DNA from 2 places in the Thauera sp. WH-1 genome. Region 2 is predicted to be linked to the other one. Evidence: predicted binding sites of a transcription regulator. Region 2 holds the regulator's gene; the other holds the start of a gene.
What was found. Region 2 encodes FNR, which switches genes on or off when oxygen is low (the NO sensors DNR and NnrR bind a similar motif). Its sites were predicted from a motif close to TTGANCTAGNTCAA; they were not measured.

Region 1: a site for FNR is predicted at 8,477-8,490, ahead of ACMV5O_RS17390 (hemerythrin domain-containing protein). Genes of this name have one in related genera too.

What each region holds. Positions count from the first base shown of each region.
Region 1 is NZ_JBLQGP010000020.1:69,772-84,164, forward strand. It holds gene ACMV5O_RS17325 (enoyl ACP reductase FabMG family protein) at 1-127, shown strand, start outside; gene ACMV5O_RS17330 (SIR2 family NAD-dependent protein deacylase) at 162-1,019, opposite strand; gene ACMV5O_RS17335 (glutathione S-transferase family protein) at 1,343-2,275, opposite strand; gene ACMV5O_RS17340 (LysR family transcriptional regulator) at 2,411-3,292, opposite strand; gene ACMV5O_RS17345 (DoxX family protein) at 3,450-3,902, shown strand; gene ACMV5O_RS17350 (DODA-type extradiol aromatic ring-opening family dioxygenase) at 3,994-4,821, shown strand; gene ACMV5O_RS17355 (hypothetical protein) at 4,831-5,262, shown strand; gene ACMV5O_RS17360 (SOS response-associated peptidase) at 5,303-5,974, shown strand; tRNA gene ACMV5O_RS17365 (tRNA-His) at 6,127-6,202, opposite strand; tRNA gene ACMV5O_RS17370 (tRNA-Arg) at 6,246-6,322, opposite strand; tRNA gene ACMV5O_RS17375 (tRNA-Pro) at 6,351-6,427, opposite strand; gene ACMV5O_RS17380 (hypothetical protein) at 6,485-7,756, opposite strand; gene ACMV5O_RS17385 (DUF2249 domain-containing protein) at 7,753-7,971, opposite strand; gene ACMV5O_RS17390 (hemerythrin domain-containing protein) at 7,968-8,423, opposite strand; gene ACMV5O_RS17395 (MFS transporter) at 8,644-9,834, shown strand; gene ACMV5O_RS17400 (NAD(P)/FAD-dependent oxidoreductase) at 9,856-11,094, opposite strand; gene ACMV5O_RS17405 (DUF748 domain-containing protein) at 11,264-14,393, shown strand, end outside.
Region 2 is NZ_JBLQGP010000006.1:179,717-194,109, forward strand. It holds gene ccoG (cytochrome c oxidase accessory protein CcoG) at 40-1,473, shown strand; gene ACMV5O_RS08655 (FixH family protein) at 1,475-1,987, shown strand; gene ACMV5O_RS08660 (universal stress protein) at 2,053-2,496, opposite strand; gene ACMV5O_RS08665 (MBL fold metallo-hydrolase RNA specificity domain-containing protein) at 2,623-4,032, shown strand; gene ACMV5O_RS08670 (PHA/PHB synthase family protein) at 4,145-5,833, shown strand; gene ACMV5O_RS08675 (Crp/Fnr family transcriptional regulator) at 5,867-6,550, opposite strand; gene ACMV5O_RS08680 (SirB2 family protein) at 6,651-7,031, shown strand; gene fnr (fumarate/nitrate reduction transcriptional regulator Fnr) at 7,059-7,799, opposite strand; gene hemN (oxygen-independent coproporphyrinogen III oxidase) at 7,949-9,340, shown strand; gene ACMV5O_RS08695 (sulfite exporter TauE/SafE family protein) at 9,437-10,147, shown strand; gene ACMV5O_RS08700 (heavy-metal-associated domain-containing protein) at 10,166-10,375, shown strand; gene ppa (inorganic diphosphatase) at 10,465-10,992, shown strand; gene pyk (pyruvate kinase) at 11,051-12,469, opposite strand; gene ACMV5O_RS08715 (GlcG/HbpS family heme-binding protein) at 12,466-12,891, opposite strand; gene ACMV5O_RS08720 (DUF3830 family protein) at 12,928-13,350, opposite strand; gene ACMV5O_RS08725 (2-hydroxy-3-oxopropionate reductase) at 13,474-14,358, opposite strand.

The DNA of each region.
Region 1 (14,393 bases), on a different contig from region 2:
GCTCAGCACGCTGGTGCTGGAAGCCACCGGCGCGCTGATCTTCCGCGCGTCGTCGGCGCCGACCGGCCCGGTGCTGTGGCTCAACCACGACATCGTGGCGCGGCAACTGAATCAGCTGCACGCCTGAGCCAGCACGGGGCGGCCGGGTCGCCTACGGGCGCCTACGGGCTGCGAGCAGCCCTGATCAGCGCCCGTTCGATGCCGCTGAGGGCCTCGGCGCCGGTCATTGGCAGCGAGACACCACGATCGGTCGCGGTCTTCGCCTCGGTGGGGTTGATCCGGATCAGCGGGGCATGCTGCTCCTCGCCGAACAGGCGCACCGAAGGGATGGCCGTCCCCGCGCCGATCTCGATCACCAGCAGCCGCTCGACAGGCCTGCGCCAGGCGTCGAAGCGCGACCACTGCATGCGGGTTCGCTCCTCGATCCAGCCGTCGTCGTTGAACATCAGGATGTTGGGCCGCGCCAGTGCGCCGCAGTGCGGGCAACGCGGCGCCTCATCGAGCAGCTCGCACGCGTCGTCATCGACCGCGGGCACGAAGCCGTCGGCGGACCAGATGGTGTCGCGGCAGGGCATCAGGCATTGCAGATGGTGAATCGAACCGTGGCATTCGACGATGCGCTCGGGGTCGAAGCCGGCACGCTGAAACTGCCCGTCCACGTTCGAGGTGAAGACGAAAAGGCCTGCCGGCAGGCGTCGCCCGATCGCGCTCAGGATCGCGAAGCCGGGGCCGGGAAGGGTGCGACGGTAGAGCGCGAGCCGGTGCCCGTAAAAACCCCAGGCGAGCCTTGGCCGGGCGTGGAAAGCGTGCGGCGAGGCAATCTCCGCGAATGACATGCGCGCGCGCCCAAGGGCGGGATAGGCGCGCCACATGCCTTCATTACCCCGAAAGTCCGGCAGGCCGGAATCGACTCCGAGCCCGGCGCCGGCGGTGACGAGCAGCCCATCGGCCTGGCTGATCAGCCGCGCGCAACGGGCGAAACGGTCTTCGAGCTCAAGCGGGGAGGGGGGTGATGACATGGAAGCGGGCTTTCAAGCGGGGTGGTCAAGCTTCGGTCGGTGGTGAGCGGCGCTCGGGGCGGTGACGGTGCCGCCATAGGCGAGGTCGGCGCGGCCGACGCGTGGGGCAGGGTCTGCGCCTGCGCGAGGCCTTGGACGCGGCGCCGGAAGGCTTCGAATTTACTCCTTGCGACAATGCCGCGCCAATGCAATGCCGGTGCCAGGAGGAGGCGCAGGTTTTCGGTCAGCCGCCAAGGGAGCGGCAGGGGCAGGATGCTCGATGACTGAGCACACTGTCCCGCGCGGCACCGGTCCGGTTTGTCGCTGCGCCGCGCTCCGGTTGCTCACAGATAGTCGAGGGCTGGCCCGGCCGGCACGATCCCGCTCGGGTTCAGCGCCCGGATCGAGTAATACCCGGCCTTGATGTGGTCTGGCCGCACGCTGCGGGCGAACGCCGGCAGCGCCAGCAAGCGGCGCAGATAGGCCATCACGTTCGCATAGGCCGACAGTGGTCGCAGATTGCACTTGAAGAGCCCGTGGTACGCGAGGTCGAAGCGGATCAGCGTGACGAAGGCGCGGATGTCGGTCTCGGTGAGCTGTTCGCCGACAAGCCAGTGGGCCTTTGCGAGTCGGCTGTCCATCCAGGCAAGGCAGTCGAAAACACGCCCGACGGCCTCGTCGTACGCGGCCTGGGTGGTGGCGAATCCGGCCTGATAGACGCCGTTGTTGAAGTCCGCGTAGAGGCGCGTGTTGGCGGCCTCGATCGCGTCGACCCATGCGGCCGGTCGCAGCGCAACCGGGTTGTGGGCGAGGGCGCCGAAATCGCCGTCGAGGATCTGCACGATGTCCGCCGATTCGTTATTCACGATGGTGGCGCGCGATCGGTCCCACAGCACGGGCACGGTCGCGCGTCCCGTGTAGGTCGGGTCCGCGCGGGTGTAGAGCGCGTGGAGGTGGCGCGCGCCGTTGAGGTCGTCGAGGTCGGTGCCGAGTTGCCCGGTGAAGGCCCAGCCCTGCTCGGTGAGGCGCGGGTCGACGACACGGATGTCGATCGCATGCTCCAGCCCTTTGAGCCGTAGCGCGATCAGGGCGCGGCACGCCCAGGGGCAGATGTAGGCCATGTACAGCACGTAGCGTCCGGCCTCCGGGGTGAAACCCTCGGGGCTGTCCGCGCCGATACGATGCCGAAAGCCGGAGTCCTGGCGGATGAACCGACCCTCGTCGTCACTCGCCTGCACCGGCTGCCACCTTTCCATCCAACGTCCGTTGACCAGCATGATTGATTCGCTCCTCGTCGATTGATCGGTCTCACGCTGCTGGGCACGATATTCGTGTGCTCACCTCGGATAAAGAGGGGGTGCATGGATGGACTGTTCCAGCGACTGAAACGAAAGAGGCTCGGTGCGGCTGTTTCACCAGCCCGGAGGCGGCGTGGCGAAGCGTTCGGCAAGGAAATCGATCAAGGCACGCACCTTGGGCGGAACAAACTTGCGCGTGGGATAGAGGGCATAGATGCCGAGCTCGATCGAGCGGTATTCAGGCATCAGTTCAATCAGCGTACCGGCGGCCAGGTCGTCGGCGACCAGGAAGCCGGGCTGCAGGATCACCCCCTGGTCGGCGAGCGCCATCGCACGGCAGGTGTCGCCGCTGTTGGAATGTACGCGGGGCCGGGTGCGCACGCTCGTGCGCCCGTCCGGCCCCTCGAACTGCCACTCGTCGCCGCCTGACCAGTAGCTGTAGGCGATGACCGTGTGTTCGGCGAGATCGGCAGGCTTGCGCGGCATGCCATGGGCCGCCAGATAGCCGGGCGAGGCGCACAACACGATGCGGGTGCGGGCGAGCTGCCGGCATACGAGGGTGGAGCTGGGCAGCGCGGCGATCCGGATCGCCGCATCGAAACCTTCCTCGACGAGGTCGACGGTGCGGTCGGACAGGGTCAGCTCGAGCCGCACCTGTGGATGAAGGTCGCGGAAGGCGCCCCACAGCGGTGCGAGGTGGCGGATGCCGAAAGTGACCGGCGCATTGATGCGCAGCAGGCCGCGCGCCGTGCCGCTGCGCGCGTGCAGCTCGGCCTCGGCCTCCTCCAGTCCGGCGAGCAGTTCGCGACTGTGCGCATAAAAACGCTCGCCATCCTCGGTCAGTGACAGGCGGCGGGTGGTGCGGTGGAGCAGGCGGACGCCGAGCCTTGTCTCGAGCTCGGCCACATAGCGCGAGGTGGCGGCTTTGGACAGCCCGAGCGCATCCGCGGCGCCCACGAAGCTGCCGGCATCGACCACTGCACAGAAAGTCTGCATTTCGACGAATCGGTCCATTGTCGCAATTATTGGAACAGTATTTCGCGTGGACGCTTGTTTATCTCAATCAGCGCGGGCCGTAAAGTGCCCTCCATGGTCAGCGCATCGCACGAGACGCTGAACCAAAACACGATAACGACCCAAACGGAGAATGATCATGACCCATCCCCTCATCCAGCGCTTCCTTTCCACCAATGCCGGCTGGGGCGCGCTCGCCCTGCGCATCCCGGTCGGCATCATCTTCGCTGCCCATGGGGCGCAGAAACTCTTCGGCTGGTTCGGCGGTCACGGCCTGGAAGGCACGGGCCAGTGGATGGCCTCGATCGGCCTGGCGCCCGGCTACCTGATGGCCTTGCTCGCCGGCAGCGCAGAGTTCTTTGGCGGCCTGGCGCTGATCATCGGCCTGCTGGTGCGGCCCGCGGCGGCGGTGCTCGCGATCGCGATGCTGGTGGCGATCTTCAGCGTGCATATCGGCAACGGGCTGTTCATGAGCAACAACGGCTACGAATTCGGCCTGGCGCTGCTGGCGGTTTCGGTGTCGCTGATGTTGAGCGGCGCGGGACGGGCGTCGATCGACGCGGCGTTGAGCGGCAGCGCGACCAAGGCCTGAGCGTCGGCTTGAAGGCCCGGGCCGGTCGCTGGACCGGCTCGACCGCAACCCCCTCGGCACAGGGCAGCGCCGGTCGTTTTGGAGAATTCAGATGCAAGCACTTCCTACTCTGTTCGTTTCGCACGGCGCGCCCACGTTCGCGCTCGACCCTGGCTTCGCTGGCGCGAATCTCGCCGCGCTCGGCCGCCGGCTGCCGCGCCCGCAGGCGGTGCTGGTGGTGTCGCCGCACTGGATGACGCGCCAGCCGCAGGCCACCCTGTCGCTGCGGCCAGAGACGATCCACGATTTCGGCGGCTTCGATCCCGCGCTGTACACGCTGCAGTACCCCGCCGAGGGTGCGCATCTGGCCGCGCGCCGCGCGCTCGAACTGCTGCAGGCGGCGGGCCTGTCCGCGACGCCCAATGCCGATCGCGGCCTCGACCACGGTGCCTGGGTGCCGCTGATGCACCTGTACCCGAAGGCCGACGTGCCGGTATTCCAGGTTTCGCTGCCGGCGTGGCTGGATGCCGATGGCGCCTACGAGTACGGTCGCGTGCTGGCGCCGCTGGCGGCTGAGGGCGTGCTGATCGTGGGGTCGGGCAGCCTCACCCACAACCTGTACGAGTTCCGCCTCGGCGATCCGCGTGCCGAAGCCTATGCGGCGGAGTTCGCGCATTGGGTGCGAGACGCGGTGCTGGCGGGTGACCACGAACGCTTGCGCCGAGCGCTGGCGATTGCGCCGCACGCACGTCGGGCTCACCCTACCGCCGAGCATTACCTGCCGCTGCTGGTGGCCGCCGGCGCGGCGGCGCAGCCCCTGCCCGCCAGCGTCGTCGAAGGCGGCATCGTGCATGGCGTGCTGTCGATGGATTCCTTCGTCTTCCGTGCCGACCTCGCCCTGGGGCAGGACGCCGCCGAGAAAACCGCCTTACCCAACTGAGGCCCGACCATGTCCGATCAAGACCTTATCGTTCAACAAGCGTCCGTTCCCGCCAGACGCCTGATCCTGCTGTTCCACGGCGTGGGCGCGCAGCCCCGGGACCTCGTGCCGCTGGGCCGCATCCTCGCCGAAGCGGACCCCGCCGCCTGGGTGGTGAGCGTGCGCTCGCCCGAACCCTGCGACCTCGGCAGCGGCTGGCAATGGTTCTCGGTGCGGGGCGTGACCGAGGACAGCCGCCCGGCGCGTATCGCCGAGGCCATGCCCCTGTTCGCGCACACCGTACGCGACTGGCAGGCACGGGCCGCTGTGGATGCGGCCGGCACCACGCTGATCGGCTTCTCGCAGGGGGCGATCATGGCACTCGAATCCACGCAACTGCCCGAGGCCGTGGCCGGGCGCGTGATCTCGCTCGCCGCCCGGGTGAAGGCCTTGGCCGCCTGATCCGGGGCGCACCACTGAGATAGTCGGGGAGAAAGCGCTCATGTGCGGTCGCTATGCGCTCTATGGTCCGATCTCGCGCCTGCGCGAGGCCTTCGATGCCGAGCCCGAAGGCGTCGACTTCGAGCCGCGCTGGAACGCGGCGCCGATGCAGTGGCTGCCGGTGGTGCGCCAGCGGCCGAGCGGCGAGCGGGTGATCCATCGGCTGCGCTGGGGGCTGGTGCCCTCGTGGGCGAAGGATGAGGCGATCGCCACCAGGCTCATCAATGCGCGCGGCGAATCGGTCGCGGAGAAGCCGTCCTTCCGGGCGGCGTTCCGCCGCCGGCGCTGCATCGTGCCGGCAAACGGTTTCTACGAGTGGCAGCAGATCGCCGGCGGCAAGCAGCCGTTCTACATCCACCCGGTCGAGGGCCAGTTCTTCGCGCTGGCCGGACTGTGGGAGCGCTGGATCCGCCCGGCCGACGGCGAGGCACTCGACACCTTCACGATTGTGACCACCGCATCCAACGCGGCGATGCGGCCGCTGCACGATCGGATGCCGGTGATCCTGGCGGCGGGCGATCACCAGGGCTGGCTGGCCGGGGGGACGCCAGCCGATCAGGTGCAAGCCATGATCAGGCCGTGCCCCGAGGCCTCGCTCGCGCTGTACCCGGTGGGCAAGGCGGTCGGCAACGTCAGGAACGAGGGGGCGGGGCTGATCCAGCCGCTCGCGTAGCAAGCCGAGCGGCAGCCTCGGTGCACTTCGAGTGACGAAGGCGAAGTGTCCAAAAACGAAAAACCCACCGCTTGGGGTGGGTTCGTCGGCTTACTATGTGCTTACCGTGACTTTTCGCGCATCGCAGAATCGGCGCTAAGTCCTTGAGTTTTTGGGGCGACATACCGGTTTCGAACCGGTGACCTTTGGAGCCACAATCCAACGCTCTACCAACTGAGCTAATGCCGCCACTACCGGACCCCGGCAACGCCGAAGCCCTTGAAACCTGTCCTGGCCTGCCCGGCAGGGATCGAACCTGCAACCCCCGGCTTAGAAGGCCGGTGCTCTATCCAATTGAGCTACGGGCAGAATCCCGCGGGCATTTCAGGGTGTGAGCTGGTCGGGGTGGAGGGATTCGAACCCCCGACATCTTGCTCCCAAAGCAAGCGCGCTACCGGACTGCGCTACACCCCGAGAGCCGCGAACTATACAGAGTCCTTTTCGGCTCGTCAAACGTATTTGAAGCGCCCTTCAGGCTTGCCCAGCGCGATGCCATGCAAGTACCGCGCGCGACAGATTGATGAGCAGCCAGGCGAACTCGGCGGCTACCAGCAAACCGGCCAGCGGGGTCAACACCGGCACGAGGACGGCGGCGACGAGGGCGGCAAGCGCAATGCCATGCAGGCGCAACTGCAGGCGTGCGGGACGGTCGGGCAACAGCTTCTTCATGTTGGGCGCACGCACGCCGGCTTGCGTGAGGTTGAGCCAGGCGAGGAAGGGCACGATCTTGTACAGCATGGCGCTGATCGCGCCGGCAAAGGTGCCGTGCAGGATCAGCACGCCGGCGAGCACGGGCCACTGCGCGGCGTCGTGCAGCGTGGCCAACAGCAGCGCGACCAGGCTGGCCAGCAGACTCAGCATCGCCAGGCGGAATGCGCGGAAGGGCGCGTCGGGCGTGCTGCGTCGGGTGCGGCGCTGCAGACCGAGGGTCTGGGCAGCGAACGCCCCCGCGCACACCAGCAGGGCGGTGCCGAACAGCATCACGCCCCAGCCCAGCCCGACGCTCAGGCTCAGCGACCACAGCACCAGGGCGACGAGGGTGGCCGGGGCCCAGTAGCGCGTAAAGGCGGCGGGGTAGGCGGGCGTGATCTGGAACATCGGCACCACCACCCAGCTCGTCGCCGCGAGCAGCAGGCCGCCCCAGCCCATCCACGCCCACACGGCATGCAGGTCGACTAGGGTGGGCAAGGCCAGGGGCAAGCTGATGCCACGCCCGATCACGAAGGCCAGCAGCAGACCGAGGCCGGTGGCGATGGCCAGCGCCGAGAGGGCGAGGCGCAGGTCGCGCGGCGTGCGGCTCGCGCCCTGCGCCGGGGCGGCTCTGGCAAGCCCGATCACGCTGGCGAGCAGGAAGATGCCCAGCCCGCCGACCAGCAGCGCGCCGCCGGCGACGATGGCCAGCGGCTGTCCGAGGCCGAGGCCTATGGCGAGACTGGCGGCGCCCAGGCCGAGCACAACATGGGTGAGGCCGGCAGTGCGCAGCGGTGCCGGAACGCTCGCGCCAGCGACCACCGGCAGGATCTGCAACAGCGCGCCAAGCATGGCCTGCAGCATGAAGCCCGCGGCAAACAGATGGACGAGGGCGAGGGCGCCTGGCGTCCATCGCGACACCAGCAACTCGCCATCCGCAAGGAGCACCAAGCCCGCCGCCAGGCCGAAGAGCGGCGCGGTGAGGAAGAAACGTAGCGGTGCCGAAAGCGGAGGGGTGTCGTGGTAGGCGAGGCCGGGGTTGGCGCCGCTCATGGTCGTCCAATGAGGATCTCGACCGCGCCGTCTTCGCGGAAGCGTGCGTCGTGGCGGTAGCCGTCGCGATCGAGCATGCGCAGCAGGGGCTGCGGCATGCGGTCGAGCAGCAGGGTGAATTCGCCGCCGGGCGGCAAGTCGGCAATGGCCTCCATGGCGCGCTCGAAAGGCTCGGGGGGCTCGAGGCCGCGGGCGTCTACGGTCCGGGTATTCATGCTGTCAGCTTCCTGTTCAAGCGCAGTGCCAGGGTGTTGACGATCTCCTCGCGCTGCGCGCCGAGGCGGGTGTCGCACATCGGGTAGAGGATGTTCTCTTCCCTCATGTTGTGCTGCTGCATCATGATCAGCAGCGTCTCCGCTTCGCCGGCAAATTCATCCGCATCCCTGCGTTCGAGTGCCGAGCTCATCCGGTCCAGCGTGGCGCGCATCTCGACGTGCTCGCCGCGCATGACTTCGGTCGGACCCTGAGTCATTCCGGTGGCCGCCTCGAAGCGTGGAAACAGCTCCTGCTCCTCGGCCCGAAAGTGGGATTCGAGACTGGCGGCGAAGCAGTTCAGAGCCTCGGTCGCAGCCGGCCAGTCACCCTTTGCGGCGAGCGTCTCGGCGCGGGCGAAGTCGTGGTCGCAACTGCGATGGTCATGCGTCATCAGTTCGGCGATCGAGGTCATGGTGCGCTCCGGCGGTGGGTATGCGCATTCTCCGCAGCGCGTGCGCGACGGCATTGATAAGAGTCAAGTCGACGAATTCGGTGATGTTGTGCCAGTCCTCGGCATGCACCGCAACATTGGCGTCGAGCGCGCGCAAGCAGGCACAATGCCAGCTTGATTTTCTACGGGGATGCGGGCGATGCATGCGAGCGCGGCGCCCAGCGCGTGGGGCAGGATCTTTGTGCCCTTTGCCCTGGGTTACTACCTTTCCTACCTGCTGCGCACGGTCAACGCGGTGATCTCGCCCGCGCTGACCGAGGAACTCGGCCTGTCGGCAGCCCACCTCGGCTTGCTCACCAGTGCCTATTTCCTTGCCTTCGGCCTGGCGCAGATTCCGGTAGGCATGGCGCTCGACCGCTTCGGGCCGCGTCGGGTCGAGGCGGCCTTGTTGCTGGTGACCGCGCTGGGCGCCGTGCTGTTTGCGCTCGGTGATTCGCTGCCAGCGCTCGGCTTCGCGCGCGCCCTCATCGGCCTGGGCGTGTCCGCCTGCCTGATGGCGGCGCTGAAGGGCTTCGCGCTGTGGTATCCGCCCGAGCGCCAGAGCTCGATGACCGGCTTCATCATGGCCGCCGGTGCCCTCGGCGCACTCACCGCGAGCGCACCGCTGGAGGCGGCCTTGCCCTTCATCGGCTGGCGCGGCGCCTTCTGGCTGGTGGCGGCGTTGGCGCTGATTGCCTCCGTGCAGATCTACCGCTCGCTGCCCGATGCGCTGGCGAGCGGGCCGCGCGGCAGCATCGGTGGGGCCCTGCGCGTGGTGGCGGGGATCTACGTGGCGCCCGCCTTCCTGCGCTTCGCCGCGTCGGCGGCCTTCTTCGTCGGCGGCTTCATGGCCTTGCAGAGCCTGTGGGCGGTGCCCTGGCTGATGCACGTGAACAACTTCGATCTCGCCGGCGCGGCGCGCATGCTGGTGGTGCTCAATCTCGGCAGCCTGGTGGGGCAGTTGTCGATCGGCCTGCTCGGCGTGGGGCTGGCACGGCGCGGCATTCGCGCCCTGGCCCTGCTGCGCTGGGGCTACGTCTGCCTGCTGCTGGCGCAGCTCGCGATTTTGTGGTCGCTGGCGCCGCCGATCCTGCTGTGGTTCGTCTATGGCCTGTTCTCGGCGGTCAATTCGCAGACCTATCTGGCCGCCTCGCGCGCCTTCCCGCCCGCGCTGTTCGGCCGCGTGAGCACGGCGATCAACCTGATGGCGTTTGCCGGCGCCTTCTTCGTGCAGTGGGGGCTCGGCGTCGCGCTCGATCTGCTGCAGGCGCAGGGGTACGCGATGGCCAGCGCCTTGTGGCTCAGCTTTGCCGGCCTGATTGCGCTGCAGCTCATCGGTTTCCTGCCCTTGCTGAAGGCCAGGGATGCGGCGCCCAGCGCAGCGCCGCGCTAGCCCCGGCGCCGGCGGGCGGATTCAGACCGCCTGCCCGCAGGCAACTCCCGAGGACCAGGCCCACTGGAAGTTGTAGCCGCCGAGGTGGCCGGTCACGTCCACCACCTCACCGATGAAGTACAGGCCGGACAGCGTGCGTGCCTCCAGGGTCTTCGACGACAGCTGACGGGTGTCCACGCCGCCCAGCGTGACCTCGGCCTTGGCATAGCCCTGGGTTCCGGAGGGCGCCAGCGCCCAGGACGACAGCGCCGCCGCGATGCTGCGCAGCTCGGCATGGCGGTACTGGTTGAGCGGTCGCGTCCAGCCATGGAGCTCGCACCAGGCGTGGGCAAAGCGCCGCGGCAGGTGGGCGGCGAGCAGATTGGCGAGCAGGCCGCGGTCCTGGGCGTGGGCGAGCAGCCAGGCTTCGGCATCGACGCCGGGCAGCAGGTCGATGCTGACCGGCGCCCACTCGCCGTCCTCGTAGGCCTGTTGCTGCCAGTAGCTCGAGACCTGCAGGATCGACGGACCGGACAGGCCGCGATGGGTGACGAGCGCAGCCTCGCGAAACACCGGGCCGCGGCACTGTGCCTCGACCTCGAGCGAGATGCCCGATAGGGGCGCGATCAGGGCCAGGGTCTCGGGCGGCAGGGTCAGGGGCACGAGGGCCGGCCGTGGTGGGACCACGGCCAGGCCGAACTGCTCGGCCACTCGGTAGCCGAAAGGCGTGGCGCCGATCTTGGGGATGGCCAGGCCGCCCGTGGCGATCACCAGGCTGTGTGCGGCGAAGCGGCCCTGATCGGTTTCAATGACGAAGCGCTCGGCCGCATCGGCCGTGCGCTCGATGCCGTGCACCTGCGCCGGCATGGCCCACTCGACGCCCCCGTCCTCGCATTCGGCGCGCAGCATGTCGATGATCTGTTGCGCGGAGTCATCACAAAAAAGCTGGCCCCAGCTCCTTTCGTGAAAATCGATGCCGTGGCGGGCCACGAGATCGATAAAATCGCCGGCCGTGTAGCGCGACAGGGCGGAGCGCACGAAGTGCGGGTTGCGGCTCAGGTAGTTGTCGGCGCCGACGCGGCGGTTGGTGAAGTTGCACCGTCCGCCGCCGGAGATACGGATCTTCTCGGCGAGCCGGGTGGCGTGGTCAATCAGCAGCACGCTGCGGCCGCGCTGGCCGGCGGTAGCGGCGCACATCATGCCAGCGGCACCCGCGCCGATGATGACGACATCGAAGCTGCGCCGGCTGGGGCTGCAGACGGGCGTGCGTTCGAGCCTCACGTCCTTACCTGTGGATGGAAAGCGGCGCAGAATACGCCTTGTTCCCGGAGCCGGCAATGCGCGCTGCCGCGGCCAATTCAGTCGCATGGCGGCAGGGCCGGACGCGGTCCGGGCCCGACTCCGCACGGCTACGCCCATCCAAAAACAATACTTCCTGCTGGAGCACCTCATGCCTGACACCACCACCGAATCGAACCCGGCTGCACGCAGCGGGCGCGGGCGGCGCAAGGTGTTGTGGATCGGCGCCACGCTGCTCGCGCTGGCCGCCATCGTCTACCTCGCCGCGCCGCCGCTGGCGCGGCACTACACCGAAAAGCTGCTCGGCGAGACGCTCGGACGGGAGGTCGCCGTCGACCGCGTGCTGATCAACCCCTTCCGCCTCACCGCCGAGGTGGGCGGGCTCAGCATCAAGGAGGCCGATGGGGGTGGCGAGGCGCTGGCTTTCGAGACACTGCGCGCCAACCTCGAACTCGAATCCCTCGTGCGCGGCGGCATCGTGCTGCACGAGCTGGCGCTCATCGCGCCGCGCCTGCGGCTCGAGGTCGACGCCGCCGGCCGGCACAACTGGGCCGACGTCGCCGAGCGGCTTGCCGCCCTGGGTGGTGCCGAGGCCGATGCCGATGCCGATGCCGATGCCGCCCCCTTGCTGTTCTCGATCGGCAACATCCGCATCAGTAACGGCCACGTCACCGTCGCGGACAAGGCGCGTGGCCTGACGCACGAACTCAGCGACATCGGTCTGGGCGTGCCCTTTGTCTCCAATCTGCCGGTGCGGGTGGATGTCTTCGTTCAGCCTTCGCTGTCGGCCAGCCTGAATGGCCAGCCGCTGCTGCTGAATGCGCGCACCAAGCCCTTTGCCGAATCGCAGGAGACCATCCTCGACGTCGCGCTCAAGCAGTTCGACCTCGCACCCTGGCTCGCCTACCTGCCGATGGAGGCACGCTTCCGGCTGCCGTCCGCACTGCTGACCACCAATCTCGAGCTGTCCTTCAGCCAGCCGTCCGACGGACCGCCGGTGTTCGCACTGCGCGGCCCGCTGCAGATCGACGAGCTGGTGCTGCAGGATCGCGATGGCGCCCAGGTCGCCCGCATTGCCGAGGCCGAGCTGGAGTTTGCCGACGTGCAGCCGCTGATCGGGCGCTGGCACTTCACTCGCCTGCGGCTGGCGCAGCCCGAGATCGATGTCATCCGCCTCGAGAATGGCGGCCTCAATCTGCTCGACCTGTTGCCGCCCGCAGGCGGGAGCGCGCAGGGTCCAGCCGGGCATGGGGCTCCGCCAGCGGCGGCGGGCGCGGAGGGGCAGGGTGGTCAGGCGGGGGATGCCGCAACGCCGCCCGCGGCGGCCAGCCCGGACCTCCTGCTCGCGCTCATGCGCGTGCGTGACGGCGTGGTCCGTTTCGAGGACCGCAGCGTGGCCGGGCCTTTCCGCACCCGCATCGAGGCCATCAACCTCGATGTGCGCGACCTGGCCACCATCGGTGAGATCCCCGCCGAGATCCGCCTCGACTACGTGACCGACGCCGGCGAGAAGTTCGTGCACGAGGACCGTCTGCGGCTGCAGCCCTTCGAGTTTGCCGGCCACCTGCAGTTCGAGGCGCTGCAGCTCGCACGCTATGCCCCCTATGTGGCGGCCGCCGTGCCCGGTGGCGAGCTGCGTGCGGGCAGCCTGGGCGGCAGCGCGAGCTACCGCCTGGTGCTGGCGGACGACGGCACGCCGCTCATCGACCTCAGGACCGAGACCCTGGCCCTGCGCGACTTCGCCTTCGCGATCAAGGGCGCCAAGGAGCCGGCCGTGCGCGTGCCCGAGCTCGACGTGCGCGACGCCGTGATCGACCTGCGCGGGCGCAGCCTCAAGCTCGCCGCACTCGACGTGAAGGGGGCGGCGGTGTCGGCCGTGCGCCTCAGGAATGGCGACCTGGACCTGGTGAAGGCGCTGGTGCCGACGCCCGCCCGACCGCCCGCCCGCGCGCCGGCGAAGGCAGCCGCCGAGCCCGACTGGGTGCTGAGCGTGGACAAGCTTGCCGTCAGCGCCACCGCGCTGCGGCTCGAGGACCGCAGCGTGGCGCGGCCGGTGGTGACCACGGTCGACGACATCGACTTCCAGCTCGAGGGCTTCTCGACGGCGAAGGGCAACACCAGCCAGATCAAGCTCGACGCCCGTCTCAACAAGCGCGGCCGGGTCGCGGTGTCCGGACCGCTGAGCCTGGAACCGCTGAAAGCCGAGCTGCGCCTCGACCTGCGCAGCGTCGATCTGCTGCCGGTTCAACCCTATGTGCTGGCGCAGACCAAGATCGCGATCTCGCGCGGCAACCTGACCACCCAGGGCCGGCTCAACCTGCAGACGGACCGCCGCGGCCGCTTGCTCGCCAGCTTCCGGGGCGATGTCGGGGTGGCCAACTTCGCCTCGGTCGATCGCCTCAACGCCACCGATTTCGTGCGCTGGCGCACCCTGCGGGTGGGTGGCATCAATGCGCGGCTGGAGCCGTTTTCGCTCGCGATCCAGCGCGTCGCGCTCGACGACTTCTACACCCGCCTGATCCTCGACGAGGAGGGTCGCCTCAACCTGCGCGAGATCGGTGGGGCCGGCGGTGGGGGCGCCGGTGCGGGCACGGGCGGCAGTCAGGGCGGGCCGCGCACAGCGGCCGCCCCCCCCGCCGCGGCTGCCAGCGCTGCGATCGCCGGCGAGGGCCTGCCGGCCGCGCCGGCGGTGGGCGAGGGCGAGGGGCGGCGCAGCGTGGAGCTCGCGCCGCCGGCCGCGCCGCCGCCGCCGATCCGCATCGACCGCATCGAGCTCAAGCGCGGCAACGTCGCCTTCAGCGACCGCTTCATCCGCCCCAACTACGATGCCAACCTCACCGAGCTGGCGGGCGAGCTGGCCGGCCTGTCGACCGCGCCCGACACGATTGCCCGCCTGGCGCTGAGCGGCAAGGTGGACCACAGCGCGCCGCTCAGCATCACCGGCGAACTCAACCCCTTCCGCCAGGACGCCCACCTCGACATCCTCGCCACGGTGAAGGACTTCGAGCTCACCGGGCTGTCGAGCTATTCGGGCAAATACGTCGGCTACGGCATCGCCCGCGGCAAGCTGTCGGCCGAGCTCAACTACAAGATCGAGGAGCGCAAGCTGACTGCGACCAACCAGATCTTTCTCGATCAGCTCACCTTCGGTGACAAGGTCGATAGCCCGGATGCGGTGAATCTGCCGGTGCAGCTTGCGGTGTCGCTGCTCAAGAACAGCCGCGGCGAGATCGACCTGCGGCTGCCGGTGAGCGGCACGCTCGACGATCCCGAGTTCAGCA
Region 2 (14,393 bases):
TAACAAGAACAAAAAAAGCATTCATTGGTACATGAGGCCATGAGCACCGCATCCCCTGAGCCGCAGAAGTCGGCCAAAGCGAAATCCCCCGTCCCCGAGCACGACACGCTCTACGCTGCGCGCAAGAAGCTCTACGTTCGTGCCGTCAGCGGGCTGTTTGCCAACTGGCGCTGGCTGCTGGTCTGGATCACCCAGCTGATCTTCTACGGCCTGCCCTGGCTGAGCTGGAACGATCGCCAGGCGGTGCTGTTCCACCTGACCGAGCGCAAGTTCTACATCTTCGGTTGGGTTTTCTGGCCGCAGGACGTGTTTTTCCTTGCCATCCTGCTGATCATCTCCGCCTACGCGCTGTTCTTCTTCACTGCCGTGGCCGGACGCCTGTGGTGCGGCTACGCCTGCCCGCAGACGGTCTACACCGAAATCTTCATGTGGATCGAGCAGAAGATCGAGGGCGATCACGTCAAGCGACAGAAGCTCGACCAGGCACCCATGAGTGGCGAGAAGGCGCTCAAGCGTGGCGCAAAGTTCTTCGCCTGGGCGGTGGTGGCCCTGTGGACCGGCTTCACCTTCGTGGCCTATTTCTCGCCGCTCGACGAACTGCTGCACTCGTTCCGTACCGTCGGCTTCGGCCCCTGGGAAACCTTCTGGATCCTGTTCTACGCCGGCTTTACCTTCCTGTTCGCCGGTGTGCTGCGCGAGCAGGTGTGCAAGTACATGTGTCCGTACGCCCGCTTCCAGGCGGTGATGTTCGACCCCGATACCCTCGTCATCACCTATGACGAAGAGCGGGGTGAGCCGCGCGGGGCGCGCAGGAAGAACATCGACCCACGCAGCGTCGGCAAGGGCGACTGCATCGATTGCGGCATCTGCGTCCAGGTGTGTCCCACCGGCATCGACATCCGGAATGGCCTGCAATACGAGTGCATCGGCTGTGCGGCCTGCATCGACGCCTGCGACGATGTCATGGACAAGATGAACTACCCGCGCGGGCTGATCCGCTACTCGACCGAGAACGCGCTCAAGAAGCACTGGGGCGGCAAGGAGATCCTGCTTCACGTCCTGCGCCCCCGCACTCTGATCTATGGCGCCATCCTGGTGGCCGTCTCGATCGCCTTCGTGTGGGGGCTGGCTGCACGTGATCCGCTGCGCGTGGATATCATTCGCGACCGGTCCTCGCTCGGGCGCGAGATCGAGGGTGGCCTGATCGAGAACGTCTACCAGCTTCAGGTGATGAACATGACCGAGGCGCCGCGCGCCTTCCGGCTCGCGGTGAGCGGCTTGCCGGGGGTGAAGATCGGTGGCGCCGAACGGGTGGACGTGCCGGCCGCCTCCACCCAGGCCGTGACCCTGCAGGTGCTTGTGCCCTATGATTCGGGCAGCCCGGGTTCCAATCTTATTTCCTTCGAGGTGACGGCCGAGGACGATTCCTCGCTATCGGTGAAGGAAGAGACCACTTTCCTGATTCCAAGATGATATGAGTACAAGCTTGACTGAAAAGGACACCACGCCGTGGTACCGCCAGGGTTGGCCATGGTTTCTGATCACCTTCCCCGCCATCGCGGTAGTGGCGGGCATTGCCACCTTCGTCATCGCCGTCAAGACCTTCGACGGCATGGTGGTCGATGACTACTACAAGGAAGGGCGCGCCATCGTACAGACCATGGGGCGGGCCGAACATGCACGCGAGCTCGGCCTCAAGGCCGACCTCAAGGTGCGCAGCGAGTCGATCCGCATTGAATTGAGTGCGGCCAATGCGGCGGACATCCCGGAGCGGATCCGGCTCACGATCGCCCATCCCACCCGTGGTGGTCAGGATCAGGAACTCACCGTGGCGCGCTCGGGCGACCGCGTCTATGAAAGCGCGATTGCGCCGCTCAGCACGGGGCGCTGGTTGTTCCTGATCGAGGATGAGTCGCGCAGCTGGCGCATGAATGGCGCGGCGTCCCTGCCGGCTGAAATGGATCTCACCATCGATCCGAGTGTCTGAGCTGCGTTCGCGGCAGCACAATGAGAAACGGCCCGAAGGGGCCGTTTGTCATTTCTGGTGCGCACTCAGCGATACACGAGCACGGGCGTCTTGCTGTGGGTCAGCACCTTCTGCGTTTCGCTGCCGAGCAGCAGTCCGGCAATGCCGCGGCGTCCATGGGACGCCATGAAGATCAGGTCGCAGCCGTGGCGGTCGGCCGCATCGATGATGGCCTCGTAAGGCACTTCGTTCACCACGGTGTCGGTGTCGGCCGACACGCCTGCCGCATCGGCGCTCGCCTTGGCCTTGGCCAGGATCGCCTCGGCCTCGGAGGCCGCGGACTTGGCGAACTGTTCTGGCGTGGTGGGGTCGATCAAAGCGCCCTCGCCGTAAATCGGCATCGGGAAGTCGGGTTGGGCATAGAAGAAGGTGATGCGTGCTCCGGCGTCCTTCGCAAAGGAAACGGCGCGGGCCACGGTGCCCTCGGACAAGGCCGACCCATCGGTCGGGACCAGGATGTGCTTGAACATGACGGGTGCTCCCTGTTGTGTGTCACAGTTCGATTATAGCGACGTGTCTACCCCAGGTACGATTGATCGCCGTCAAACAGCGGCGCAATCCTTCGGTGCAGAGTCAGGGTCAAGGGAGGCAAGCTTATGCAGCTGCGTTTTTTCGGTGCGGCCGGGGAAGTCACCGGGTCCTGTCTCCGCGTCGATCATGAGGGTGGCGCCTTCCTCGTCGACTGCGGTCTGTTTCAGGGCGGAAGAGAGGCGGACCGCAAGAACCGGGAGGCGCTCGATTTCGATCTGCGCGCGATCGACTTCGTCCTGCTCACGCATGCCCACCTGGACCACAGCGGACTGGTGCCGCGTCTCGTGGCGCTGGGCTACCGAGGGCCGATCTTTGCCACGCCGGCGACGGTGGATCTGCTCGGCGTCATGTTGATGGATTCGGCCTTCATCCAGGAGAAGGAGGCGGAGTGGGCGCTGCGCAACGCACGCTCGCGCAAGGGGCGCCGGCGCGCCGAGCCTTCTCCGCTGTACACCGTGGAGCAGGCGCGCAGCAGCCTTTTGCGTCTGCGAGCCGTCCCCTACGAGACGCCTTTCCGGCCAGGGCAGGGCGTCAGTTGCCGCTTTCGCAATGCCGGGCACATTCTCGGCTCGGCCATCATCGAGATCGATATCGACCGGGGCGGTGCCGCCACGCGCCTGGTCGTGTCGGGCGATCTCGGCCAGCCACTGCGGCCAGTGCTGCAGGATCCGGTGCAGGTCTCGAAGGCCGACCTGCTGTGCATCGAGTCAACCTATGGCAACCGGGCGCATCGCTCCTTCGCGGCGACCTACGACGAGCTCGCCGGCGTGCTGCAGGGCACGCTCAGGGAGGGCGCCGGCAACGTCATCATTCCCGCGTTCGCGGTCGGCCGCACCCAGGAAATGCTGTTCGTCCTCGCCGACCTCGTGCGCATGGGGCGCATCGCACAGCTTGACGTGGTCGTTGATTCGCCGATGGCCTCTGCCGTCACCGAGCTCACCGTACGTCACGAGGAGCTGTGGGACGACGAGACCCGCGAACTCTATGCATGGACGCAGAACAATGCCGATCGCTTCCGCCTGCGCCTGGTGCAGGATGTCGAGGAGTCGATGGCCCTTAATGCGGTGCGTGGCGGCTTGGTCATCATCTCGGCGAGCGGCATGTGCGACGCCGGACGCATCAAGCACCACCTGCGCTATAACCTGGGCCGGCGCGAGTGCGCGATCGTCATCGTCGGCTTTCAGGCCGCGGGCACGCTCGGTCGTCGCCTGGTCGATGGGGCGAGACAGGTGACCCTGTTCGGCGAGCGCATCGCGGTGCAGGCAAAGGTGCACACCATCGGTGGCCTGTCGGCGCATGCCGACCAGCCGGCGTTGCTGGCGTGGCTGCGAGGCTTTTCGCACCCGCCGCGGCAGACCTTCATCGTGCACGGCGAGCCCGAGGCCGCGGTCGAATTCGCCGCGGCGGTGGAGCGCGAACTGCGCTGGCAGGGCGTCACCGTGGCGGAGCCCGGCCGGCCCTATCACGCAAACTGAACACGGCAGCAGAGGGAGCCCCGACATGGCGAGCAGCACGAAACCCAGATCGACCGACACGGCCGGCAATGGCGAGCGTCGGGCGTCCACTCGCAGTCGCCGCGTGTCGGGCATGTTGAATCGCCTGCACGACCAGGTCGAGGGCTCGATCGATCCGCTCGGCATGGCTGCGCCGATCGTCCATGCGCAGCTGGCCTGGATGGCGCACCCGCAGGAGCTCGCCGAGCACCTCGCCAGCCTGTCCAATGACTTGTGGCGGCTGCAACTCCACACCTGGGACAGGCTGCGCGGCATTCCCAGCGACGATCCGATCTCGCCCAACGCCGACGACGCGCGTTTCGCCGATCCGGTGTGGACCGAGCGGCCGACCTGGGACCTCATCAAGGAGTGGTATCTCGCCTTCACCCACCATACCCAGGACATGTTGTACGAGACGCCCGGGTTGTCGAGCAAGGAGCGGCGGCGCGCCGCCTTCTGGTGGCGGAAGTGGCTCAACGCGGTGGCGCCGACCAACTTCTTCTGGACCAATCCGGTGGCCTTGCGCAAGGCCCTGGAGACCCGCGGCGAAAGCATCATGCGCGGCCTGCAGAACTTTCTCGACGACATCCAGGCGGGCGACGTTCGCATGACGAGTCCGGATGACTTCCGTGTCGGCGAGAATCTTGCCACCACGCCGGGCGCGGTGATCTTCCGCAACCGCCTGCTCGAGGTCATCCACTACGCGCCGACACGGAAGCGGGTCTGCGCCGAGCCGGTGGTGATCGTCACGCCCTGGATCAACAAGTTCTACGTGCTCGATCTGGTGCCCAAGAAGAGCATGATCCGCTTCCTGCTCGATCAGGGCCTGGATGTCTTCATCACGAGTTGGAAGAACCCGGACGCCTCCATGCGCGACGTCGGCTTCGACGACTATCTGCTCGAGGGCGTGGACGCGATCGTGCAGGTCGCGCGTCGTTTCACCGGCGCGGCACGGGTGCACGCAGTGGGCTACTGCATCGGTGGCACTGCGCTGGCGATGTACATGGCCTGGGCCAATCGCCACTACGGCGAGGAGGCGATGCCGGTTGCGGACTGGACGCTCCTCACCACCCTGGTCGACTTCCACAAGCCAGGCGACATCGAGGTCTTCATCGACGAGAGCAGCATCCGCTACCTGACCGAGCAGATGGCGCGCAGGGGCTACCTCGACGGCAAGGACATGGCCGCCTCCTTCCGCCTGCTGCGCTCCAACAGCCTGATCTGGCATTACGTCGTGCATGGCTGGCTGTACGGCGAGAAGCCGCCGCCGTTCGACGTCCTCTACTGGAACATGGACGCCACCCGCATGCCTTATCGCATGCATGCCTGGTACCTGCGCGAGCTCTATCTGGACAACCGACTGATCCAGCCTGGCGCGCTGAGTGTGGCCGGCGAGGCGCTGGATCTGGGGGAGATCCGCCAACCGCTGTACGCGGTCGCGGCCGAGGACGACCACATCGCGCCCTGGCGACAGACTTTCAAGGTCGTACACCACATCGATGGCCCGGTACGCCAGGTGCTGTCCAGCTCGGGTCACATCCTGGGCATCGTGAATCCGGTGGTCGATCCGCCCAAGCGGCGCTACTGGGTGGGGCCGAGCGAGCGCAACGACACGGCCGATGCCTGGCGCCAAAGGGCGCAGGAGAGCGAAGGCAGCTGGTGGGAGGACTGGATGCGCTGGCTCAAGCCGCGCGCCGGGCGTGTGGTCGGCGCGCGCCCGGCCGCGACCGAGGCGTTTCCAGCGCTTGCGCCGGCCCCCGGCCAATATGTGCTCGAGCGCTGAGCGCGCGCCGAGCGCGCTGCACGGGTGCTGCGCTCAGCTGTTGTAGCGGGCAAGCCGTGCCGGGTCGTGCAGGGTGATGCGTTTGCCCTGCACGCTGATCAGGCCGGCCTCGCTGAGATCATGGAAGATCCGCGACAGGGTCTCGGGCGTCAGGTTCAGGCGCGAGGCGATCACCTGCTTGCTGGTCGGCAGGGCGATCTCGCACGGCGTGTCGCTGTCGGCGACCTGCAGCAGGTAACCGATCACGCGCTGCATGCTCGAGCGCAACGAGTAGGTCTCGACGTCCTGCACCAGGCTGTGCAGTCGAATCGCCATGCCGGCCAGCAGTTTGTGCGCAAAGGTCGAGTCCTGGTCGATGAGCTCGGTGACCACGGCCTGGCCGACGTGGATCAGCACGCTGTCGGTGAGGGCCTCGGCAAACACCGGATAGGGGCGGTTCATGAACATCACCGCCTCGCCAAAGCTCTGCAGGGCACCGACGATCTCGACCACCTTCTCGGTTCCTTGGGGAGAGGAGAAGGCGAGCTTGATCTGGCCGGAGACGACGAAGTAAAAGCCGTGGGGCTGGTCACCGCGCTGGAACAGCACCTCGCCCCGGGCGACGTGACGGTCGCGGGTGTAGCGCGACACGCGCTGGATGTCCGCCTCCGACAGTTCGCTGAACAGCGGGATGCGGTGCAGGAAGGACGAAATATCGAGCGTGGCGTGGTGGGGCATCGGCGGACTCTCCGGAACGAGTCGTAATATTAATCGAGAGCGGCCACAATACCGTGCCGTTCGCACCCGGCAGTGGAGTCGGGCATGGCAAGGAGAGGGGATGTACTACGCAATCAAACACCTGCATGTAAGCTGCGTCGTCCTCAGCGTCGCAGGTTTCCTGTTGCGCGGCCTGTGGATGATCTCGGGCAGCCCGCTGCTCAAGCACCGGCTCACGCGCGTGCTGCCTCACGTCATCGACAGCGTGCTGCTGCTGTCCGCCATCGCGCTGGCGGTGATGATCGCCCAGTATCCCTTCGCTGCCGACTGGGTGACGGCCAAGGTGCTTGGACTGCTCGCCTACATCGGGCTGGGCACGGTGGCGCTCAAGCGCGGCCGCACCCTGACTGTCCGCGTGTCGGCCTTCAGCGCCGCCTTGCTGGTGTATGCCTGGATCGCGTCGGTGGCGATGACGAAGAACGTCGCTGGCTTTTTCGCCTGAAGCGGCTGGCGGCGGCGCTGCCTGCGCTCAGCGCGCGCCGTGCTGGTGCTGGATCAGCTTCTTGAGGCTGGCCGGCTCCAGCAGCATCACGTGCTTCTGTTGCACCGCGATCAGGCCATCCTCCTGAAAGCGTGAGAACGCGCGCGACACGGTCTCGAGCTTGAGTCCGAGATAGGAGCCGATCTCCTCGCGCGTCATGCGCAGGTTGAATTCCTGGGCCGAGAAGCCGCGCGCATTGAAGCGCTGCGACATGTTGAGCAGGAAGGCGGCGAGGCGCTCCTCGGCGCGCATCGAGCCCAGCAGCATCATCACGCCGTGGTCGCGCACGATCTCGCGGCTCATCACCTTGTGGAACTGCAGCTGCAGGCCCTCGACCTCGTGCGACATCTGCTCGAGCTTGTCGTACGCGATCACGCACACCTCGCTGTCTTCGAGCGCGATCGCGTTGCAGCTGTGCGCTTCGGTGCTGATGCCGTCCAGACCGAGGATCTCGCCCGTCATCTGGAAGCCGGTGACCTGTTCGCGGCCGTCCTCGAGCAGCACGTCGGTCTTGAACGAGCCGGCGCGAATCGCGTAGATCGCCTCGAACGGATCGCCTGCACGATAAAGGCTCTGCTGGCGCTTGACCTTGCGGCGTGCGCCGACCAGTTCGTCGAGTCGGCTCAGTTCGTTGTCCGACATCCCGAAGGGCAGACACAACTCCACGAGGTTGCACTGCGAACAGGCTGATTTCAGCCCATTCACGGTAATCGGCACACTTGCCCTCATCTGCACGATAATCCTGCTTCCCTGACAAAAGACACCAAACCAGACCCGCTGGTTGGTCGGCCGGGCAAGGTTTCATGCCCGTTGACCCACGTCAACCAAAAACCTGCGGTGATCTGCCATTGTTTGGCACACACTGCAGCAGCAAGACTATGAAAAGCCAGAACGAACTCATCTTCGATCCGCAACTGATCCGCAAATTCGACATCAACGGACCGCGGTATACCTCTTATCCGACAGCGGACCGCTTCGTCGAAGCCTTCAACGCGGATGCGCTCAAGGCGTGGCTCGCAAAGCGGGCCGTGGGCGGCGTCAGCAAACCGCTCTCATTATACTTCCACATCCCATTCTGTAACACGATCTGCTACTACTGCGCCTGCAACAAGATCATCACCAAGGATCATGGGCGTTCCGCCAAGTACCTGAAATACCTGGCAAAGGAGATCGCGATGCAGGCGGCCTGCCTCGAGGGCAGTCGTCAGGTGACCCAGCTTCACCTCGGCGGCGGCACTCCCACCTTCCTGTCGCACGACGAGATGCGCGAGCTGATGGATTCGGTGCGTGAGCACTTCACGCTGGTGCCGAACGGCGAATATTCGATCGAGGTCGATCCGCGCAAGGTCGATTTCGACACCGTGAAGCTGCTCGCCGACCTTGGCTTCAACCGCATGAGCGTGGGCGTGCAGGACTTTGCGGAGGATGTGCAGGCGGCGGTCAATCGCATCCAAAGCGTCGAAGAGACCAAGCTCGTCATCGACGCCGCGCGGGCCACCGGCTTCAAGTCGGTGAGCATGGACCTGATCTACGGCCTGCCCAAGCAGAACGTGATCAGCTTCAACCGTACGCTCGAGCAGGTGCTCGAGATCTCGCCCGATCGCATCTCGCTCTACAGCTACGCCCATCTGCCGGGGCTGTTCAAGCCGCAGCGGCGCATCCAGACCAGCGACATGCCCAGCGCCGACACCAAGCTGCAGCTGCTGCAGCTCGGCATCCGCCGCCTCACAGCAGCCGGCTATGTCTACATCGGCATGGACCACTTCGCCAAGCCGGACGACGAGCTCACCGTCGCCCAGCGCCAGGGCCGGCTGCACCGCAACTTCCAGGGCTACTCGACCCAGGCCGAATGCGACCTGCTCGCCTTCGGCGTTTCGGCGATCGGCAAGATCGGGCCGGTGTATGCGCAGAACGTGAAGACGCTCGACGAGTACTACGATGCGCTCGACCGCGACGAGCTGCCGGTGCTGCGCGGCATCGAACTCACCGCCGACGACCTGCTGCGGCGCGCCATCATCCAGGCGCTGATGTGCCATTTCGAGCTGTCGATGCAGTCGATCGAGATTGCTCACCTGATCAATTTCCGCGACTACTTCGCCGACGAGCTCGCCGACCTGGCCGAGATGGAAAAGGCCGGCCTGCTCAAGATCGACGGCGACTGGATCAGCGTCGAGCCCGCCGGGCGCCTGCTGGTGCGCGGCATTGCGATGGTGTTCGACCGCTATCTGCGTGCCGATCGCGAGCGCGCACGCTACTCGCGGGTGATCTGAGCGCAGTTGCCGCCAACCCGCATTTGCCACCTACCGTTTCTGCAGTGCAGCGTAAGATGACGGCTTCGTCCTTGTCGGCCATGCGCCGGAGCCGTCATGCCTGAAACCGGTTACCTTGCCGTCTTCCTGATCGGACTGCTTGGCGGCACGCACTGCGTGTCGATGTGCGGCGGCATCGTCGGCGCGCTCACGATGCAGGTACAGACGCCGGGCAGCAAGCCGCAATGGCCGCTGCACCTGGCCTACAACCTTGGGCGCATCAGCACCTACACCGCACTCGGCGGCCTGGTCGGGGCGCTCGGCTCGGCCGGCATGCTGTACGACGGCATGCTGCCGGTGCAGATGACGCTGTACGTGCTCGCCAACCTGATGCTGGTGGCGCTTGGTCTCTACCTCACCGGTTTCACCCGGCTGCTCGCCCCGGTCGAGCGCCTCGGCCACCTGCTGTGGCGGCGCATCCAGCCTGCCACCCGTCGCTTTCTGCCGGCGCGCTCGGTCAAGCAGGCGCTGCCGCTTGGGCTGTTGTGGGGCTTCATCCCCTGCGGCCTGACATATTCGATTCTCGCCACCGCGCTGGTGACCGGCTCCGGTGCGCGCGGCGCCGGTCTGATGCTCGCCTTCGGCCTGGGCACGCTGCCCAATCTGCTGCTGGCCGGCATGCTGTTCAAGCGTTTCCGCGACTTCACCCGCAACCGCAAGGTGCGTCTGGCGTCGGGCCTGCTCGTGCTCGGCTTCGGCCTGTTCGGGCTGTACCATGCGCCCAGCCTCGGCGGCGACCTGTGGAGCGGGGTGGTGTGTGTGACCTGACATGACGAGGAGCAAGGCATGAACGAAGTGACGATCAAGGTCCTGGGCATGAGCTGCGGCGGCTGCGTGAAGAACGTGACTGGCGTGCTGCAGGCACTGCCAGGCGTCGAGCAGGTGCAGGTCTCGCTCGAGGGGGCTTCGGCCGCGGTGCGCTACGACCCGGCCCAGGTCTCGGTCGAGGCGCTGCGCGCCGCGGTCGAGGAGGCGGGCTTCGACGCGCCGGCCTGAGCGGGCCATGCGCCTGGGGCCGCGACGCCGTGCAAGGGATTGCGGTTTCCCCCTATAATCCGCGCACAATTTTTCCACGGGAGGGAATCATGGGTTTTGATCTGGTCAGCGCCGGCAAGGACGTGCCGAACGACATCAACGTCATCATCGAGATCTCCGCGCAGGGCGATCCGATCAAGTTCGAGGTGGACAAGGACAGCGGCGCCGTCTTCGTCGACCGCTTCATGGGCACCTCGATGCGTTACCCGCTCAACTACGGCTACGTGCCGCACACCATCGCCGGTGATGGCGACCCGGTGGACGTGCTGGTCGTGACCCCCTTCCCGCTGGCCCCGGGCGTCGTCATCCGCTGCCGTCCGGTGGGCGTGCTGAAGATGGAAGACGACGGCGGCGTGGATGCCAAGGTCGTCGCCGTGCCGGTGTCCAAGCTGACCCCGCTGTACGACAAGGTACAGACCACCGACGACCTGCCCGAACTGCTGATGAAGCAGACGGTGCATTTCTTCGAGCACTACAAGGACCTCGAGCCCGGCAAGTGGGTCAAGATCCTGGGCTGGGGCACGGTCGAGGAAGCCAAGCAGGAAATCGTGAACGGCCTGGCTGCCGGCAAGAAGTAAGCGCGCACGGCACAAAAAAACCGCGGGATTCCGCGGTTTTTTTTAGTCCCTTGTACGCTCAGCGCGGGATGCGCGCCACGTGCAGCAGGTTGGTGCTGCCGCTCTTGCCGAAGGGCAGGCCGGCGATCACGACCACGACATCCCCCGGGCGGGCGAAGTCGTGTGCCACCGCGGCACTGGCTGCGTGGTCCACCATCTCGGCGACGTCATGCACCTCCTCGAAGGGGACGGGGTGGACGCCCCACACCAGGGCCAGCCGGCGGGCCGTGCCCAGATGCGGGGTCAGCGCCAGGATCGGCGTTGCCGGCCGCTCGCGGCTGGCGCGCAGGCTGCTGAAGCCAGTCGTCGTGTAGGCGACGGTGGCGGCTGGCTCGAGCAGGCCGGCCACACGACGCAGCGCGCAGCAGATGGCGTCGGGCGTGTTGGCCTCGGCGGGGGTGTGGCTCGCCTCGAGGCCGGTACGCCAGGCCGGATCCTGCTCCACTTCGCAGATGATGCGGTGCATGATGCTGACCGCCTCCACCGGGTACTGGCCGGAGGCCGACTCGGCCGACAGCATGACCGCGTCGGCGCCGTCGTAGATCGCGGTCGCGACGTCCGAGGCCTCGGCGCGGGTGGGCACCGGCGCGCTGATCATCGACTCCAGCATCTGCGTCGCCACCACCACCGGCTTGCCGGCGGCCCGTGCCGCGCGCACGATGCGCCGCTGCAGCACCGGCACCTGCTGCGGCGGCAGCTCGACGCCCAGATCGCCGCGCGCCACCATGATGCCGTCGGCCAGCGCGACGATCGGCTCGAGCTGATCGATGGCGGCCGGCTTTTCCAGCTTTGCCATGACCCACGCGCGATCGCCGATGATCTCGCGTGCCTCGCGCAGATCCTCCGGGCGCTGCACGAAGGACAACGCCACCCAGTCCACCCCGAGCGACAGGCCGAAGTCGAGATCGGCCCTGTCCTTGGCGGTGAGTGGCGAGATCGGCAGCACCACGCCGGGCACGTTGACCCCCTTGCGGTCCGACAGCACGCCGGCGACCAGTACCGTGGTGTCGGCAAAGTCGGGGCCGAAGGCGTCGACGCGCAGGCGCAGCTTGCCATCGTCGAGCAGCAGTTCGGTGCCGGCCTCGAGCGCGGCGAAGATCTCGGGGTGGGGCAGGTTGACACGGTTGGCGTCGCCGGCGGCCGGGTCGAGGTCGAGCCGGAAGCGCGCCCCGGGGCTGAGGGTGACCTTGCCTTCGGCAAAGCGGCCGACGCGCAGCTTCGGCCCCTGCAGATCCATCAGCACGCCGATCGGGCGGCCGAGCTCCTGCTCGACCTCGCGGATCAGGGCGAGGCGTTCGGCATGGTCGGCATGGCTGCCGTGGCTGAAGTTGAGGCGGAACACATCGGCGCCGGCCGCAGCCAGCTCGCGGATGCGCTCAAGGGTGGAACTGGCCGGGCCCAGGGTGGCGAGGATGCGGGCGCTGCGTTCGCGTTTCATGCCGCGTGCTCCAGTGCTTTGGGCAGCTCGAGGGCGGCGACACCGGCACGCGCGACCTGCGCGTCCTCGCCCGCCTTGACCCCGGAGACGCCCACCGCGCCGACGATGCAACCTTCAACGACGATCGGTTCGCCGCCCTCGAGCGGCACCACCGGCATGGCCAGCGCGGCAAAGCGGCCGTTGTTGACCATGTCCTCGTAGGTCTTGCTCGGCTTGCCGCTGAGCACCGAGGTGCGGGCCTTCTCGGGCGCGACGGCGGCACTCATCAGCGGCGCGCCATCCATGCGCTGCAGCCACAGGGCATGGCCGCCGGCGTCGCACACGGCGATGCTGACGGCCCAGCCATGGGCGCGGGCCTCGGTTTCGGCTGCGGCGGCGATCCTCTTGACGTCGGCAAGCGTCAAGGCGTGGGTGCTCTTCATGGTGTGTCTCTTCCTTTTCGTTGTGTCGGCAGCGCCTCAGCGCTCGCCCAGATCGGTGAAGCGGATCCATTGCGCGCCCTTCCACAAAACCGTCCGCCCCATCTCGTAGAGTTGATCGGCACCTTCGACCACGGTCAGGAAGTGGTTGCCGGCGAGCTGGCCCATCTTGCTCGCGAAGCAGCTGCTGCCATAGGCGAACAGGATCTCGGTCTCCGAGAAGCCGCCGGGGTAGAGCAGGATGTCGCCGCGCGACGGGTGGCTGGTGTGGTTCTCGAAGCCGACGCCGGTGTCGAAGTCGCCGAGCGGAACCCACACCGCCTCGCCGCTCCAGCGCGAATGGATGACCTGATTGGAAAAGGGCAGCAGCTTCAGGAAGGCGGCGCAGGTCTTTGGCGCGGCGGCTTCTTCCAGGCGCGCGACGAAACGCGTCGTGCCGACGTCGATGGCGAGGTGGCGCATCGGGGATCTCCTTTGGTGAAGTGGGCGGCAGGCGGGGGAGCGCCTGCCGCCCGGGGGGCGCCGGTCAATGCCGGCGCCTCGTGATGATCGGCCGCGACTCGGGCGGCCGGGATAGGCCCGGACTTATTGTCCGATTTCGAAATTGGCCATCTTCTCCAGCGCGCGCACCATCGCCGAGTGGTCCCACTTGGCGCCGCCGTGCGCCGCGCAGGCGTTGAACAGCTCCTGCGCGGTGGCGGTGTTGGGCAGCGACACGCCGAGCTGGCGCGCGGTGGTGAGCGCGAGGTTGAGATCCTTCTGGTGCAGCTCGATGCGAAAGCCCGGGTCGAAGCTGCGCTTGACCATGCGCTCGCCATGGACCTCGAGGATGCGCGAGTTGGCGAAACCGCCCATCAGCGCCTGGCGCACCTTGGCCGGGTCGGCGCCGGCCTTCGCGGCCAGCAGCAGGGCCTCGCCGACGGCCTCGATGTTGAGGGCGACGATGATCTGGTTGGCGACCTTGGTGATCTGGCCGTCGCCGTTGCCGCCCACCAGCGTGATGTTCTTGCCCATCAGCTCGAACAGCGGCTTGACCTTGTCGAAGGTGGCTTCGCTGCCGCCGACCATGATGGTCAGGCTGGCTGCCTTGGCGCCGACCTCGCCGCCGGAGACCGGCGCGTCGAGGTATTCGCAGCCGAGCGCATTGATGCGCCTGGCGAACTCCTTGGTGGCGACCGGCGAGATCGAGCTCATGTCGACCACGATCTTGCCCTTGGTCAGGCCGGCGGCGACGCCCTCGGGGTTGAACAGCGCGTCCTCGACGTGCGGCGTGTCCGGCACCATGGTGATGATGATGTCGGCGTGGCGCGCCACTTCGGCGCCATTGGCGCAGACCTTGGCGCCGGCGTCGAGCAGCGCCGCCGGGGTGTCGCCGTGGGTGAAGGTGTGGACGGTGTGGCCGCCCTTTAGCAGGTGGCCCGCCATGGGGGCGCCCATGATGCCGAGGCCGATGAATCCGATGTTTGCCATGATCTTGTCTCCTGGATGTGGTTGAAGCTGGGTCG